2 regions of the Bradyrhizobium sp. BR2003 genome follow, and region 2 is predicted to be linked to the other one. Evidence: predicted binding sites of a transcription regulator. Region 2 holds the regulator's gene; the other holds the start of a gene.
What was found. The regulator PhoB, encoded in region 2, activates phosphate uptake and scavenging genes when phosphate is short. The targets are predictions, from matches to a motif close to TGTCATNNANCTGTCAT.
Positions count from the first base shown of each region.

Region 1 (7,812 bases), on a different contig from region 2:
CCGTCGGTGCTGACGCTGGCGGCGATGGCCGGCAGCGTGATCCTGCTTGGCCTCGCGCTCAAGACGCTGCCGATTGGAACCGCCTATGCAGTCTGGACCGGGATCGGCGCGGTCGGCACCGCGGCGCTCGGCATCATCCTGCTCGGCGAACCCGCGACCGCGATGCGGCTGGCCAGCATCGGGCTGATCGTGTCCGGCATCGTCGGGCTGAAGCTGGTCGGCTGATGACTTCCTTGGGGCGCGTTTTCTTAACACGAACCGGCTTCCGCTTCGCTCGAAAACGCTACCTCAGAATCTGCACCGCCCAATAGCTCGCGGCTGCGACCGCGGCCGACGCCGGGATCGTGATCACCCAGGCGTAGACGATCGAGCTCGCTACATTCCAGCGCACGGCGGAGAGCCGCCGTGCCGCGCCGACGCCGACGATGGCGCCGGTGATGGTGTGTGTGGTCGATACGGGAACCCCGAGATAGGTCGCCATGAACAGCGTCGCGGCGCCGCCGGTTTCGGCGCAAAAACCCTGCATCGGCGTCAGCTTGGTGATCCGCAGCCCCATGGTGCGGACGATCCGCCAGCCGCCCATCAAGGTGCCCAGCGCCATCGCGCTCTGGCAGGCCAGCACCACCCAGAACGGAATCTCGAAGGTGTCGCCGAGATGGCCCTGCGAATAGAGCAGCACGGCGATGATGCCCATGGTCTTCTGCGCGTCGTTGCCGCCATGGCCGAGCGAATAGAGCGACGCCGAGGCGAATTGCAGGATGCGGAAGGCGCGATCGACCGCGAACGGCGTCGAGCGCACCGAGAGCCAGGACACGATCGCGACCAGCACCAGCGCCAGCAGGAAGCCGACCAGCGGCGACAGCACGATCGCGAGCAACGTCTTGGAGAGCCCGCTCCACACCGCCGCCGAAATGCCCGCCTTCGCCATGCCGGCGCCGACCAGGCCGCCGATCAGCGCGTGCGAGCTCGACGACGGAATGCCCAGCGCCCAGGTGATCACGTTCCAGACGATCGCGCCGACCAGCGCGGCGAAGATCACGGTCGCATCCACCACCGACGGCTCGATGATCCCGGTGCCGATGGTATTGGCAACGTGCAGGCCGAACACCAGGAACGCGACGAAGTTGAAGAACGCCGCCCAGAACACCGCATATTGCGGCCGCAGCACGCGGGTCGAGACGATGGTCGCGATCGAGTTCGCGGCGTCGTGCAGGCCGTTCAGGAAGTCGAACAGCAGCGCGACCGCGATCAGGATGGTCAGAATCGGAAGACCCAGCGTGGCGTCCACGTGAACGACTCCGCTACACTTGCTCGATCACGATCGAGTTGATCTCGTTGGCGACGTCGTCGAAGCGGTCAGCCACTTTCTCGAGATGATCGTAGATCTCCGCGCCGACGATGTAGTCCATCGTGTTGGCGTCGCGGTGCTTCAGGAACAGCTCCTTGAGCCCGATATCCTGGAGATCGTCGACCCGGCCCTCGAGCTTGGTCAGCTCCTCGGTGATCTGGGTCAGCATCGAGACGTTGTGGCCGATCGACTGCAACAGGGGCAGCGCGCGGCCGACCAGATTGGCACATTCGACGATCAGGCCGCCCATCTCGCGCATCGGCGGCTCGAACTCGCGCACCTCGAACAGCATGACCGCCTTTGCGGTCGCCTGCATCTGGTCGACCGCGTCGTCCATCGAGGTGATCAGGTTCTTGATATCGCCGCGATCGAACGGGGTGATGAAGGTGCGGCGAACCGCGGTCAGGACCTCGCGGGTGACGCTATCGGCGTCGTTCTCGAACTGATTGACGCGCTGGCAAAAGACGGGTGTCTCCTCCCCGCCCTTCAGCATGTCCTGCAACGCCAATGCGCACTGCACCGAGGTCCGGGCGTGGCGGGCGAACAGGTCGAAAAAGCGCTCTTCCTTGGGCAGGAAAGCGCGAAACCACCGCAGCATGTCTCAGTTCCATCGTTCCGGGGCAGCCCTTTTAGCGGCTGTCACAGAACTGTCATAGAGCATCTGGCGGGGAAAGCATCGGGATCGACCGCCCAAACGGGCGGTCGTCCACCGCTATGTCGGCCGAAAATCGCCGAGACCTGCCCTACAGCGACCGCCGCAACAGGTGGGCCAGCTCGCCGACCAGGCCGCGCCGGAACAGCAGCACGCAGGCCACGAAGATCACGCCCTGGATCACCGTCACCCACTGGCCGAAACCGGCGAGATATTGCTGCATGGCGATGATCACGAAGGCGCCGACCACCGGGCCGAAGATGGTGCCGAGACCGCCGACCAGCGTCATCAGCACGATTTCACCGGACATCGACCAGTGCACGTCGGTGAGCGAGGCATTCTGCGCCACGAACACCTTCAGCGAGCCGGCAAAGCCCGCCAGCGTGCCCGACAGGATGAAGGCGAGCAGCTTGTACTGGTCGGTCTTGTAGCCGAGCGATATCGCCCGCGGCTCGTTCTCGCGGATCGACTTCAGCACCTCGCCGAACGGCGAGTTGATGGTGCGGTAGATCAGCAGGAAGCCGGCGAGGAAGCCGACCAGCACGACGTAATAGAGCACCATCGGCTTCGACAGGTCGAAGATCCCGAGCAGGTGGCCCTGCGGGATGCCCTGGATGCCGTCCTCACCATGGGTGAACGGCGCCTGCAGGTAGATGAAGTAGAGCAGCTGCGACAGCGCCAGCGTGATCATCGAGAAATAGATGCCCTGCCGCTTGATCGAGATGTAGCCGGTGGCGAGGCCGAGCAAGGCCGCGGCCGCGGTGCCGACCAGGATGCCGAGTTCGGGCGACAGTCCCCACACCTTCAGCGCGTGCGCCGAGACGTAACCGGCGGTGCCGAGGAACATCGCGTGGCCGAACGACAGCAGGCCGCCATAGCCGATCAGGAGGTTGAAGGCGCAGGCGAGCAGCGCGAAGCACAGCGCCTGCATGACGAAGAACGGATAGATCCCCGTCCACGGCACGATCGCCAGCAGCAGCGCCATCGCAGCGAATACGATCATCTCGTCGCGCATCGCGCGCGGCGTGATCGGAAGTGTATCGTCGGTCAATGCTGACATATCAAGCCGCCCGTCCCGTCAGTCCCGTTGGCTTCACCAGCAACACCACCACCATCAGGACAAACACCACGGTGTTGGAGGCCTCGGGATAAAAATACTTGGTCAGTCCCTCGATCACGCCGAGCGCGAAGCCGGTGATGATCGATCCCATGATCGAGCCCATGCCGCCGATCACGACCACCGCGAACACCACGATGATGAGATCGGCGCCCATCAGCGGGCGGACCTGGTTGATCGGCGCCGACAGCACGCCGGCGAGCGCGGCAAGACCGACGCCGAGCCCGTAGGTCAGCGTGATCATGCGCGGCACGTTGATGCCGAACGCGCGCACCAGCGTCGGATTCTCGGTCGCGGCGCGCAGATAGGCGCCGAGCTGCGTCTTCTCGATCAGGAACCAGGTCGCAAGGCACACCACGAGCGAGAAGACGACGACCCAGCCGCGATAGACGGGTAAGAACATGAAGCCGAGATTGACGCCGCCCTTGAGCTGATCCGGGATCGAGTAAGGCAGGCCCGAGGAGCCGAAATAGTTCTGGAACACGCCCTGCACGATCAGCGCGATGCCGAAGGTCAGCAGCAGTCCGTAGAGATGGTCGAGGCCGGTCAGCCATTGCAGCATGGTCCGCTCCAGGATCATGCCGAAGATGCCGACCACGACGGGTGCGATGATCAGCGCCCACCAGTAATTGATGCCGCCCAGGTTGAGCAGGAAATACGCCACGAAGGCGCCCATCATGTAGAGCGCGCCATGCGCGAAATTGATGATGTTGAGCATGCCGAAGATGACGGCGAGCCCCAGACTGAGCAGCGCGTAGAACGAGCCGTTGATCAGTCCCACCAGAAGCTGTGCGTAGAGAGCCTGCATCGAATGAGCTTTCGCTGGATAGATGAAGCCCGCCGGCCACGCCCATGGCCGGCGGGCATGATCGTCACTTCTTCAGAAGCGGGCAGGTGCTCTTGTCGAGCGGCGTGAAGGCCTGGTTGCCCGGCACGGTGCCGACCAGCTTGTAGAAGTCCCACGGTCCCTTGGACTCCGAGGGCTTCTTCACTTCGAACAGATAGGCGTCGTGGGTGACGCGGCCATTGGCCTCGACCTCGCCCTTGCCGAACAGCGGATCGTCGGTCGGGATCGTCTTCATCTTCGCGACCACCTTGGCACCGTCATGCGGATTGCCGCCGAGCGCTTCCAGCGCCTTGAAGTAATGCGTGAGGCCCGCATAGACGCCGGCCTGCACCATGGTCGGGGGCGCGCTGTTCTTCATCCGCTCCGAGAAGCGCTTGGAGAAGGCGCGGGTCTTGTCGTTGAGGTCCCAGTAGAACGTCTCGGTGAAGTTGAGGCCCTGCGCGGTCTCGAGCCCGATCGCCTTGACGTCGGTGAGGAACAGCAGCAGCGCCGCGAGCTTCTGGCCGCCCTTGACGATGCCGAACTCGGCCGCCTGCTTGATCGAGTTGGTGGTGTCGCCTCCGGCATTGGCAAGGCCGATGATCTTGGCCTTGGAGGCCTGCGCCTGCAGCAGGAAGGAGGAGAAGTCAGCGGTGTTGAGCGGATGCTTGACGCCGCCGACCACCTTGCCGCCATTGGCGGTGACGACGGCCGTGGTGTCGCGCTCGAGCGCCGCGCCGAACGCGTAATCGGCGGTCAGGAAGAACCAGGTGTCCCCGCCCGCCTTCACCAGCGCCTGGCCGGTGGCGTGGGCGAGCATGTAGGTGTCGTAGGTCCAGTGCACGGTATTCGGCGAGCACTGCGCGTTGGTGAGATCCGAAGTGGCGGCGCCCGAATTGATGTAGACGCCGTTCTTTTCCTTCACGACGTTGTTGACCGCGAGCGCGACGCCGGAATTCGGCACGTCGGCGATGGTGTCGACCTTGTCGACGTCGAACCACTGGCGGGCGATAGTGGTGCCGATATCCGGCTTGTTCTGGTGGTCGCCGGAGATCACGTCGATGGTCCAGCCCTTCGCCTTCAGGCCGGAATCCTCGACCGCCATCTGCGCCGCCAGCACCGAGCCGGGACCGGCGAGGTCGGCGTAAAGGCCGGACTGATCGGACAACACGCCGATCTTGACCGTCTTGTCGAGCTTTTCCTGGGCGGAGGCGACGCTTGCAGCCGAGAGCACCATCGCGGTGCCGAGCAGGAGCGCGGAAACCTTGTTCTTCATGTCGTATTCCCTCGTCTTAAATTTTCTGGTTCTGGCGATATCAGACGCCGAGATAGGTATGGAGCTTGTCCATGTTGGCCGACAGCTCGGAATTGGCGAAGCCGTCGATCACCTTGCCGTGCTCGACAATGTAGTAGCGGTCCGCGACGGTCGAGGCGAAACGGAAATTCTGTTCGACCAACAGGATGGTGAAACCCTGCGACTTCAGGCGCGCAATGGTGTGCCCGATCTGCTGAATGATGACCGGCGCCAACCCTTCGGTCGGCTCGTCCAGCATCAGGAAGCGCGCGCCGGTCCGCAGGATGCGCGCGATCGCCAGCATCTGCTGCTCGCCGCCCGAGAGCTTGGTGCCCTGGCTGGTGAGGCGCTCCTTCAGGTTGGGAAACAGCGTGAAGATCTGGTCGAGCGACAGGCCGCCCGGGCGCACCACCGGCGGCAGCAGCAGGTTCTCGCGCACGTCGAGGCTGGCGAAAATGCCGCGCTCCTCGGGACAGAATGCGATGCCGAGCCGCGCGATCCTGTCCGAGGTGGCGCGGATGATTTCCTGATTGTCGAAGCGGATCGAGCCGGAGCGCTTGCCGATGACGCCCATCACCGACTTCAACGTGGTGGTCTTGCCGGCGCCGTTGCGGCCGAGCAGCGTCACCACCTCGCCGGCCTTCACGTTGAAATTGATGCCGTGAAGGATGTGGGATTCGCCGTACCAGGCCTGCAAATCCTTGACCGTCAGCACGTCGGCGCCGGCCGCAGCCACGGGCTTCTCCGCCAGTTTTGCCTCAGCCATGACCCGCTCCCAGATAGGCTTCCTTCACGCGCTCGTCCTTGGAGAGGTCGGCGTAGTTGCCCTCCGCCAGCACCTGCCCGCGCGTCAGCACGGTGATGATGTCGGAGAGATTGGCCACCACCGAGAGGTTATGTTCGACCATCAGGATGGTGTATTTCGCGGAGATCCGCTTGATCAGCGCCGCGATCTTGTCGATGTCCTCGTGGCCCATGCCGGCCATCGGCTCGTCGAGCAGCATCATCTCGGGGTCGAGCGCGAGCGTCGTTGCAATTTCAAGTGCGCGCTTGCGGCCGTACGGCATCTCGACCGCCGGCGTGTTGGCGAATTCGCTCAAGCCGACGTCGTTCAGGAGTTCGCGGGCGCGCGGATTGAAGCGGTCGAGCACGCTTTTCGAACGCCAGAAATCGAACGACGAACCGTGTTGCCGCTGCAGCGCCACGCGAACGTTCTCGAGCGCGGTCAGATGCGGAAATACCGCCGAAATCTGAAACGAACGGACCAGCCCGAGCCGCGCAACGTCGGCCGGCGGCATCGCGGTGATGTCGTGGCCCTTGTAGCGAATCTGGCCTGCCGACGGCTTCAGGAATTTGGTCAGCAGATTGAAACAGGTCGTCTTGCCGGCGCCGTTCGGCCCGATCAACGCATGGATACTGCCCCGACGCACTTTCAACGCGACGTCGCGAACGGCGAAGAAACCCGCGAATTCCTTGGTCAATCCGCTGGTTTCGAGGATGAACTCATCGGCCAAATAGATTCCCCCATCCGCCATCGCTGCGAAGCCCCTCGCCCGCGTGGCCAGCTTTTTTCGTGTCCGACAGGCGTCCGATCCGTCTTGGAAACCGTCCGGGGCCCGTCGCCTCCGGGCCGGAATATGCCGTCATCTGCGGCAGTTACGCAAGGTGCAAAGCTGTGCAGTGCGGCATCCGCGTGACCGGTTCCGGTTGATCCTTAGTCGAATGGCATTTCGGCGCGCTTTGCGCCTCGGGAAAGCGGTCGTTAACGGTGTTTTGCTCCGGACTCCCGCTTTCATAGAATATTTGCGCCTCTCGCCGAAGCTCCGGGCCATTGCATGATGAATGGCTAGAGCCTTGCATTTCGAGCGCGCCAGTTCTTCGGTCGTCAAGTCGATCCCGCAACGTGATTTCCCCGGCACGTGGCTGCGACTTTATGCCCGCAGCCAAACCATCCCGCACATCGATGAACTTGTCCCCGGCCGCATCCCGTTCGGGGATGTGCTCGAACTCGGCTAGCCGATGCAATTCAGAAGCGCCGATCCATCGGTGGTCAAATCGATCACGCAGCGTGTGCTGCTGAACGCCTGGCTGCGCGCGCTGCGCATGCCGGACGCGGTTCCCCTGGTGTGCGACTTCCATACCGAGGGCAGCGCCGACGAGCGCGCCGACATGATGAGCTTTGACGTGATCGGCAGCGGCGAGGCCGCGCGTTTCCTGATCACGCAGGAAGGCGCGAGGTTGACCACGGCCTATGGCAACGAGCACGTCGAACCGCGACAGCGCACCAACCGTTATCTCGATGACGCGATCGGCCCGGAGCGCTACGCCGGCGTCATCCTGTCCTATCGCGCCTGCCTGGCGCGCAAGCGCCCGACCTACACCGTTGCGGAGGTCACCGACGCCGACGGCAAGGAGGTCTCCTATGAACGGCTGCTCTTGCCGTTCGGACGCGGCGATACCGTCGAACACATCGTCGGCTCCTACAAGGCGATCAGCATCGAGGGCCGCTTTCGGCTGCACAATCTGATGGGCGTGGCTGCGAAGTCGGCCCCTGTGGTCACGGAGCGGGCCGTGA
Region 1 covers NZ_SMYJ01000045.1:167,081-174,892, forward strand. The annotation lists gene sugE (quaternary ammonium compound efflux SMR transporter SugE) at 1-225, shown strand, start outside; gene E2I15_RS35115 (inorganic phosphate transporter) at 284-1,288, opposite strand; gene E2I15_RS35120 (DUF47 domain-containing protein) at 1,302-1,946, opposite strand; gene E2I15_RS35125 (branched-chain amino acid ABC transporter permease) at 2,092-3,060, opposite strand; gene E2I15_RS35130 (branched-chain amino acid ABC transporter permease) at 3,062-3,925, opposite strand; gene E2I15_RS35135 (ABC transporter substrate-binding protein) at 3,990-5,219, opposite strand; gene E2I15_RS35140 (ABC transporter ATP-binding protein) at 5,260-6,003, opposite strand; gene E2I15_RS35145 (ABC transporter ATP-binding protein) at 5,996-6,751, opposite strand; gene E2I15_RS35150 (hypothetical protein) at 7,092-7,253, shown strand; gene E2I15_RS35155 (hypothetical protein) at 7,257-7,812, shown strand, end outside.
Region 1: a site for PhoB is predicted at 1,986-2,002, ahead of E2I15_RS35120 (DUF47 domain-containing protein). Genes of this name have one in related genera too.

Region 2 (7,812 bases):
GGACGCACGGCCGCGGACTCTTGCGCCAGAGTCACGCCATATTGTAGCGTTTGGCCTGTCGGGTACGACATCTCGTGCGGCAGTACTGGACCCTCTAAGTAGCCTTCGTGTCTCGCGTAACGTTCGGGCGCAACACCGTGCCCGGCGAGGGCTAAGGGATTCTGGCCGCAGGGATATTTGTCCAGATTGGCTCGCAGCGCCGCTCCAATGATTGGCCGGCGCTACGCGAAGGGAAGAATGCGATGACTGTATTGACCTGGTCCGACGATCGCGTCGAGCAGCTAAAGAAGCTCTGGGAGTCCGGCCTGTCGGCCAGCCAGATCGCGGCGGAACTTGGCAATGTGACGCGAAACGCCGTGATCGGCAAAGTGCATCGGCTCGGCCTCTCCGGCCGCGCCAAGGCACCCTCGACGGCCGCGCCGCGGCAGCGCAAGGCCCGCCCTGCCCAGCACATGATGCGGGTGGCGCGGCCGGTGTCGCGCGGCAACACCGCGCTGGCGCACTCCTTCGAGGTCGAGATGGAGCCCGATCCGATCTCCTACGACAATGTGGTGCCGATGAGCCAGCGGCTGTCGCTGCTCGAGCTCAACGAGGCCACCTGTCACTGGCCGGTCGGCGATCCCTCGAGCCCGGAATTCTTCTTCTGCGGCGGCAAGGCGCTCGCCGGCCTGCCCTATTGCGCGCATCACTCGCGCGTCGCCTACCAGCCCGCCGCCGACCGCCGCCGGCCGTCGGCGAAACCGCAGATCAAGTGAGCACTCGGGAAACTACGGAAGACCTGAAAAACAAATCCCCGCGAAAGCGGGGATTTTTTTGTGGCTCGTAGCCCGGATGCATTACCCGCGTCGCCCCGGCGAAAGTCGGGACCCATACGCCGCGGCCGGCGCAATCGGCAAGCGGCCAGACGGCTTTCTAACAACACCCATTGGTGGTTATGGGTCCGGCTTTCGCCGGGACGACGCCATGTCACGGCTTGTGATGGCCACGCGCCCGTTACGGCTGCGGCTCGGCCTTGGCAAAGCGGTCGTCGAGCGCGTAGCCCGCGCCGCGCACGGTGCGGATCGGATCCTGCTCGCGGCCGGGATTGAGCAGCTTGCGCAGGCGGCCGATATGCACGTCGACGGTGCGCTCATCTATGTAGATGTCGCGGCCCCAGACGCTGTCGAGCAGCTGCTCGCGGCTGAACACGCGGCCGGGATGCTCGAGGAAGAATTCGAGCAGGCGATACTCGGTCGGCCCGAGATCGATCGGACGGCCCGAGCGCGCCACGCGGCGCTTCTCGCGGTCAAGCTCGATGTCGCCATAGGTCAGCACGGTCGCAAGCCGCTCCGGGCTCGCGCGGCGCAACAGGCCCTTCACCCGCGCCAGCAGTTCCGGCACCGAGAACGGCTTGACGATGTAATCGTCGGCGCCGGTAGCAAGCCCGCGCACGCGCTCGCTTTCCTCGCCGCGCGCGGTCAGCATGATGATCGGAAGCTGCTTGGTCTCGGGCCGCGCCCGCAGGCGGCGGCACAGCTCGATGCCGGACAGGCCCGGCAGCATCCAGTCGAGGACCACGAGGTCGGGAACGCGCTCCTTCAGCCTCGTGTCGGCATCGTCGCCGCGCCCCACCGTCTCGACATCGTAGCCTTCCGCATCGAGGTTGTAGCGCAACAGCGTCGTCAGCGCTTCCTCGTCTTCGACTACCAGAATGCGTGCGCTCATCGGTTTAAGTTCTTTCTCTGTGGTGATCCGTTGCCCAGACGCAAACCGAAACGCTTACTTCCTCGAGCATAGTCCCCGCGGAAACGATTTGTCGCGAGGATCATCCGTTTCGCTCTTGCCGGTTCCGCGCTTGCCGATCATGCCTCAGTTGCCCGGCACCGTGGTGGCAAAAGTGGTCATGTCCCCCTTCGGGCGCTTGTCGGTGATCTGCTGGCCCTCGATCATGTAGAACACGGTCTCGGCGATATTGGTGGCGTGATCGCCGATCCGCTCGATGTTCTTGGCGCAGAACATCAGATGGATGCAGAACGAGATGTTGCGCGGATCTTCCATCATGTAGGTGAGCAGTTCGCGGAACAGCGAGGTGCAGATCGCATCGACCTCCTCGTCGCCCTTCCAGACGTTCATCGCCGCCGGCAGGTCGTGCGCGGCGTAGGCGTCGAGCACCGACTTGACCTGCGACAGCACGAGGTCGGTCATGTGCTCGAGGCCGCGGATCAGCTTCAGCGGCTGGAAATCGCTCTCCAGCGCCGCGACGCGCTTGCCCATGTTCTTGGCGAGGTCGCCGATCCGCTCGAGGTCGGTCGCGACGCGCATCGCGCTGACGATCTCGCGCAGGTCGATCGCCATCGGCTGGCGGCGCGCGATCGTCAGCACCGCGCGCTCTTCGATGTTGCGCTGCAGATTGTCGATCTCGATGTCGGCGGCGACCACGCGCTTGCCGAGCGCGACGTCGCGACGGATCAGCGCGTCGACCGACTCGGTAATCATCCGCTCGACCAAGCCGCCCATCTCGGCGACCAGGCGGGTCAACTCCTGCAGGTCGCTGTCGAATGCCTTGGCGGTATGTTCAGAAGCCATCGCTTGTCTCCCTCAACCATGATCCCGGGGATCATGGTTTCGTGTCCTGAATTTTAGCATGATCCGATCGGAAAACCGGTTCCCACTTTTCGGATCAAGCTCTAGCCGAACCGGCCGGTGATGTAGTCCTGGGTGCGCCGATCGCTCGGTGAGGTGAAGATCTTGTTGGTGTCGTCGAACTCGATCAGCTCACCGAGATACATGAAGGCGGTCTTGTCGGAGACGCGCGCCGCCTGCTGCATGTTGTGAGTGACGATCGCGATCGTGTAGTCCTCGGAGAGCTCCTGGATCAGCTCCTCGACCTTGGCGGTCGAGATCGGGTCGAGCGCCGAGCACGGCTCGTCGAACAGGATCACCTCGGGGCGCACCGCCACGGTGCGCGCGATGCACAGGCGCTGCTGCTGGCCGCCGGAGAGCGACAGGCCGGAGGCATTCAGCTTGTCCTTGACCTCGTTCCACAGCGCGCCGCCGCGCAACGCCTTCTCGACCCGGTCGTCCATCTCGGACTTCGAGATCTTCTCGTAGAGGCGGATGCCGAAGGCGATGTTCTCGTAGATCGTCATCGGGAACGGCGTCGGCTTCTGGAACACCATGCCGACCCGCGCGCGCAGCAAGTTGAGGTCGAGCTTGGGGTCGAGAATGTTGGTCTGGTCCAGCATCAGCTGGCCGACCGCGCGCTGGCCCGGATAGAGGTCGTACATCCGGTTGAAGATGCGCAGCAGGGTCGACTTGCCGCAGCCGGACGGGCCGATGAACGCCGTGACGCGGTTGGTGCCGAGCGTCAGGTTGATGTTCTTCAGCGCATGGTGTTCGCCGTAGTAGAAGTTGAGGTTGCGCACCGTGACTTTCGGCGGCGCTTCAGGCAGCGGAACCTGGGGAACGTGGCCCGCGGCAGTCGTGGAGACGGAAAGCTCGGTCATTTTGCGGCCCTTTCGGCACCAAGGATACGCGCGCCGATATTCAACGCGAGCACGGTGAATGTGATGAGCAGCGCACCGCTCCACGCCAGCTCTTTCCAGTAGGCGTAGGGGCTCTGCACGAAGTTGTTGATGGTCACCGGCAGGTTGGCCATCGTCTTGGTCAGGTCCAGGCTGAAGAACTGGTTCGACAGCGCGGTGAACAGCAGCGGCGCGGTCTCACCGGCGACGCGGGCGGTCGCCAGCAGCACGCCGGTGATCAGGCCGCTGCGCGCAGCACGATAAGCGATCCGCTTGATCACCAGCGAACGCGGCAGGCCGAGCGCGGAGGCGGCCTCGCGCAGCGGATTGGGCACCAGGAGCAGCATGTCCTCGGTGGTGCGCAGCACGACCGGGATGACGATCACCGCGAGCGCGAGGCTGCCTGCGATCGCCGAGAAGCCGCGCATCGGCACCACCACCGCGCCATAGATGAACAGGCCGATGATGATCGAGGGCGCGCTGAGCAGGATGTCGTTGATGAAGCGGATCACCGAAGTCAGCTTGTCGTTCTTGCCGTATTCGGCAAGGTAGGTGCCGGCGAACAGGCCGAGCGGCGCGCCGATGCCGACGCCGATCACGGTCATGATGAGCGAGCCGACGATGGCGTTGAGCAGGCCGCCTTCGGTCGAGCCGGGCGGCGGCGTGTTCTGGGTGAACAGCTGTACGCTGAGGCCGGCAATGCCGTTATAGAGCAGCGTGATCAGGATCAGCGCCAGCCAGGTGACGCCGAACAGCGCCGCGCCGACACAGAGTGCGCGAATGACGATGTCGCTGCGGCGGCGGGATTTGTAGATCGGGTTCATGGCGTTACTTCCCCGCCTTCTTTTCAAGCCGCATCAGCATCAGCCGCGCGCCTGCGAGCACGAAGAAGGTCAGCACGAACAACAGCAGACCGAGCAGGATCAGGCCGGACTGGTGCAGGCCGTCGCTCTCGGCGAATTCGCTAGCGATCGCCGCCGAGATCGTGGTGCCCGGCGCGAAGATCGACGACGAGATCCGGAACGAATTGCCGATGATGAAGGTCACCGCCATGGTCTCGCCGAGGGCACGGCCGAGCGCCAGCATGATGCCGCCGATCACGCCGACGCGGGTGTAGGGGATCACGACGTTGCGGACGACTTCCCAGGTGGTGCAGCCCATGCCGTAGGCGGCTTCCTTCAGCACCGACGGCACGGTCTTGAACACGTCGACCGAGATCGCGGTGATGAAGGGCAGCACCATGATCGCAAGGATCAGCGCGGCGTTGAACAGGCTGAGATAGGACGGCGGGCCGGCGAACACCGCACCCAGCACCGGAACGCCTTCGAACATCCGGATCATGAAGGGCTGGAATGTGTTGGCCAGGAACGGGCCCAGCACGAAGAAGCCCCACATGCCGTAGATGATCGAGGGAATGCCGGCGAGCAGCTCGATCGCGATGCCGATCGGGCGGCGCAGCACTTGCGGGCAGAGCTCGGTGAGGAACACGGCGATGCCGATGCCGACCGGAATGGCGATCAGCATCGCGATGACCGAGGTGATCAGCGTGCCGTAGATCGGGCCGAGCGCGCCTAACACCGGCGGATCGGCCGACGGCGCCCAGCGCTGCGTCCACAGGAAGGCGAAGCCGTATTCCTTCATCGCCGGCCAGGCGCCGACGATCAGCGACAGGATGATGCCGCCGAGGATCAACAGGACCGAAATCGCCGAGATGCGGGTGATCCAATAGAAAGTGAGATCACCGAGCTTGAACGCGCTGAGGGCCTTGGCGCGATCGTAAGGTCCCGCGGCTTCCATCACATCGCTCTGAACAGCCATGTCTGCCACGCCAATCCCCTCTTTGGTATGCAAAAGCCACGCAAACCGCTACGCCCCGAAGCGATCTTCACTGACGCATTTGGCCGGGCGTCGTCGTCCAGCCACGCCCCTTGAGGCGCGAACCCCGGACTCGATCCCGCGCTTGTTGCCGCGGTGATGGAGACCAGGTCTTGGTCGCTCAACCTGTGCCGCGATCGAGTCGGCACAGGTCCTGTCGCAGCGTCGGACTTAGCTCTTGATGTCCGAGGACCAGGTCTTCTCGATCAGCTTGACGACCGAGTCCGGCATCGGGATGTAGTCGAGCTCTTCGGCCGCCTTGTCGCCCTTCTCGAAGGCGTACTTGAAGAACTTGAGCGCTTCCTGCGAGGCCGCCTTGTCGGTCGAGTCCTTGTGCATCAGGATGAAGGTCGCCGCCGTGATCGGCCAGGAGGCCTCGCCCGGCTGGTCGGTCAGGATCACGTAGTAGCCGGGAGCCTTGGCCCAGTCGGCGTTCGACGCGGCGGCCTGGAAGGCAGCGATGGTCGGCTGCACGGTCTTGCCGGCCTTGTTGACCAGCGCGGTGTAGGTCAGCTTGTTCTGCTTGGCGTAGGCGTATTCGACATAGCCGATCGCGTTCTTGGTCTGGCTGATGTTGCCGGCAACGCCTTCGTTGCCCTTGGCGCCGACGCCGACCGGCCATTCGACCGCGGTGCCGGAACCGACCTTGGACTTCCAGTCGGCATTCGACTTGGAGAGATAGTCGGTGAAGTTGAAGGTGGTGCCCGAACCGTCCGAACGGCGCACGACGGTGATCGCGTCGGCCGGCAGGGTCAGCTTCGGATTGAGCTTGGCGATCGCCGCATCATTCCACTTGGTGATCTTGCCGAGATAGATGTCGCCGAGCACTTCGCCGGAGAGCACGAGATCGCCCGGCTTGATGCCTTCGAGGTTCACGACCGGGACGATCGCGCCCATCACCATCGGCCACTGGACGAGGCCGTCCTTCTCGAGTTGCTCGTGCTTGAGCGGCGCGTCGGTGGCGCCGAAGGTCACGGTCTTGGCCTGGATCTGCTTGATCCCGGCGCCGGAGCCGATCGACTGGTAGTTCAGACCGTTGCCGGTCTCCTTCTTGTAGGCGTCAGCCCACTTCGAATAGATCGGGAACGGAAACGTCGCGCCCGCGCCGGTAATATCGGCAGCGAAGGCCGACGTCGAAGCGGCGATCATGCCGGCTGCGACGATTGCTTTGATGAAATTCATGGGGTGGTCTCCATCCTGTGAGCGAAGCGCCGAATGCGCCCGATCGCGCTCACGCCGGTCCATCTAGGAGCGGTCGGTGCTGCTTTTACGAAGGTTGGATGACAGTTGGATGACAGAGCTAAGCAGCTGAAAACGCTTAGCTTTGGGTTGGTAACGGGGTCTTCGGCCGGGGAAAACAGGCGGTAAAAGTGGCGCCGTTCTTCGGCACGCTCTCGATCAAAAGACGCCCGCGATGACGGTTAAGAATATGTTTCACCAGCGATAATCCGAGGCCCGTTCCGCCCTGGTTACGGCTGTCGCCGACGTCGACCCGGTAGAAGCGCTCGGTCAGCCGCGGCAGGTGCTCCGGGGCGATGCCGGGGCCGAAATCCCGTACCATGACACGGATTTCGGGGGCCCCCTCGCCCGATGCGCCCGAAACGGCCTGATTCAGCGACACTATGACGCGGCCCCCGGAGGCGCCGTATTTGAGGGCGTTCTCAATCAGGTTCTCGAACAGGCGAAGCAGTTCCTCGCGGTCGCCGGCGATCATGACCGGGGCCTGGGGCAGGTCGACCTCGATCTCGACCTGGCGCTCGCTGGCCAGGGCCTCGAGCCCGTCCGCGACCTGGCGGATGATCGGCACGATATCGATCGAGGCCTCGGGCCGCACATGGGCCGACAGCTCGACCCGCGACAGCGACAGCAAATCGTCGATCAGCCGCGCCATGCGGGTCGCCTGGGTGTGCATGATGCCGAGGAAGCGCTCGCGCGCCCGCGCGTCCTCGCGCGCCGGCCCCTGCAGCGTGTCGATGAAGCCGGACAAGGCGGCGAGCGGCGTGCGCAGCTCATGGCTGGCATTGGCGACGAAGTCGGCGCGCATCTCCTCGACCCGGCGCAGCGGCGTCAGGTCGTGGAAGGTCATCAGCATGCACTTCTCGGTGCCGCCGAACTGGGTAGGAACCGGCACCGGCGTGATCACCAGTTCCATCCAGCGATCGACCGGAACGTGGTCGGTGTAGGTGGCGCGGCGCGGCTCGGTGGTCGCGATCGCCTCGCGCAGCGCGGTGATGATCTCCGGCGAGCGCAAGGCAAATTGCGCCAGTTCGTTCTTGCGCAGCGCCGGCGCGAGCTGCGCCGCGGCGGTGTTGAGATGGATGACGCGGCCGGCGCGATCGAGCAGCACGGCCGGGTCCGGCATGCCCGCGACGACCGCGCTGACCGCGGCGGCCTCGACCGGATTGACGCCGCGGACATCCTCGCGCGAGGTTCC
Region 2 covers NZ_SMYJ01000033.1:12,602-20,413, forward strand. The annotation lists gene E2I15_RS28255 (GcrA family cell cycle regulator) at 243-755, shown strand; gene phoB (phosphate regulon transcriptional regulator PhoB) at 994-1,704, opposite strand; gene phoU (phosphate signaling complex protein PhoU) at 1,849-2,565, opposite strand; gene pstB (phosphate ABC transporter ATP-binding protein PstB) at 2,667-3,485, opposite strand; gene pstA (phosphate ABC transporter permease PstA) at 3,482-4,327, opposite strand; gene pstC (phosphate ABC transporter permease subunit PstC) at 4,332-5,321, opposite strand; gene pstS (phosphate ABC transporter substrate-binding protein PstS) at 5,550-6,560, opposite strand; gene E2I15_RS28290 (ATP-binding protein) at 6,697-7,812, opposite strand, start outside.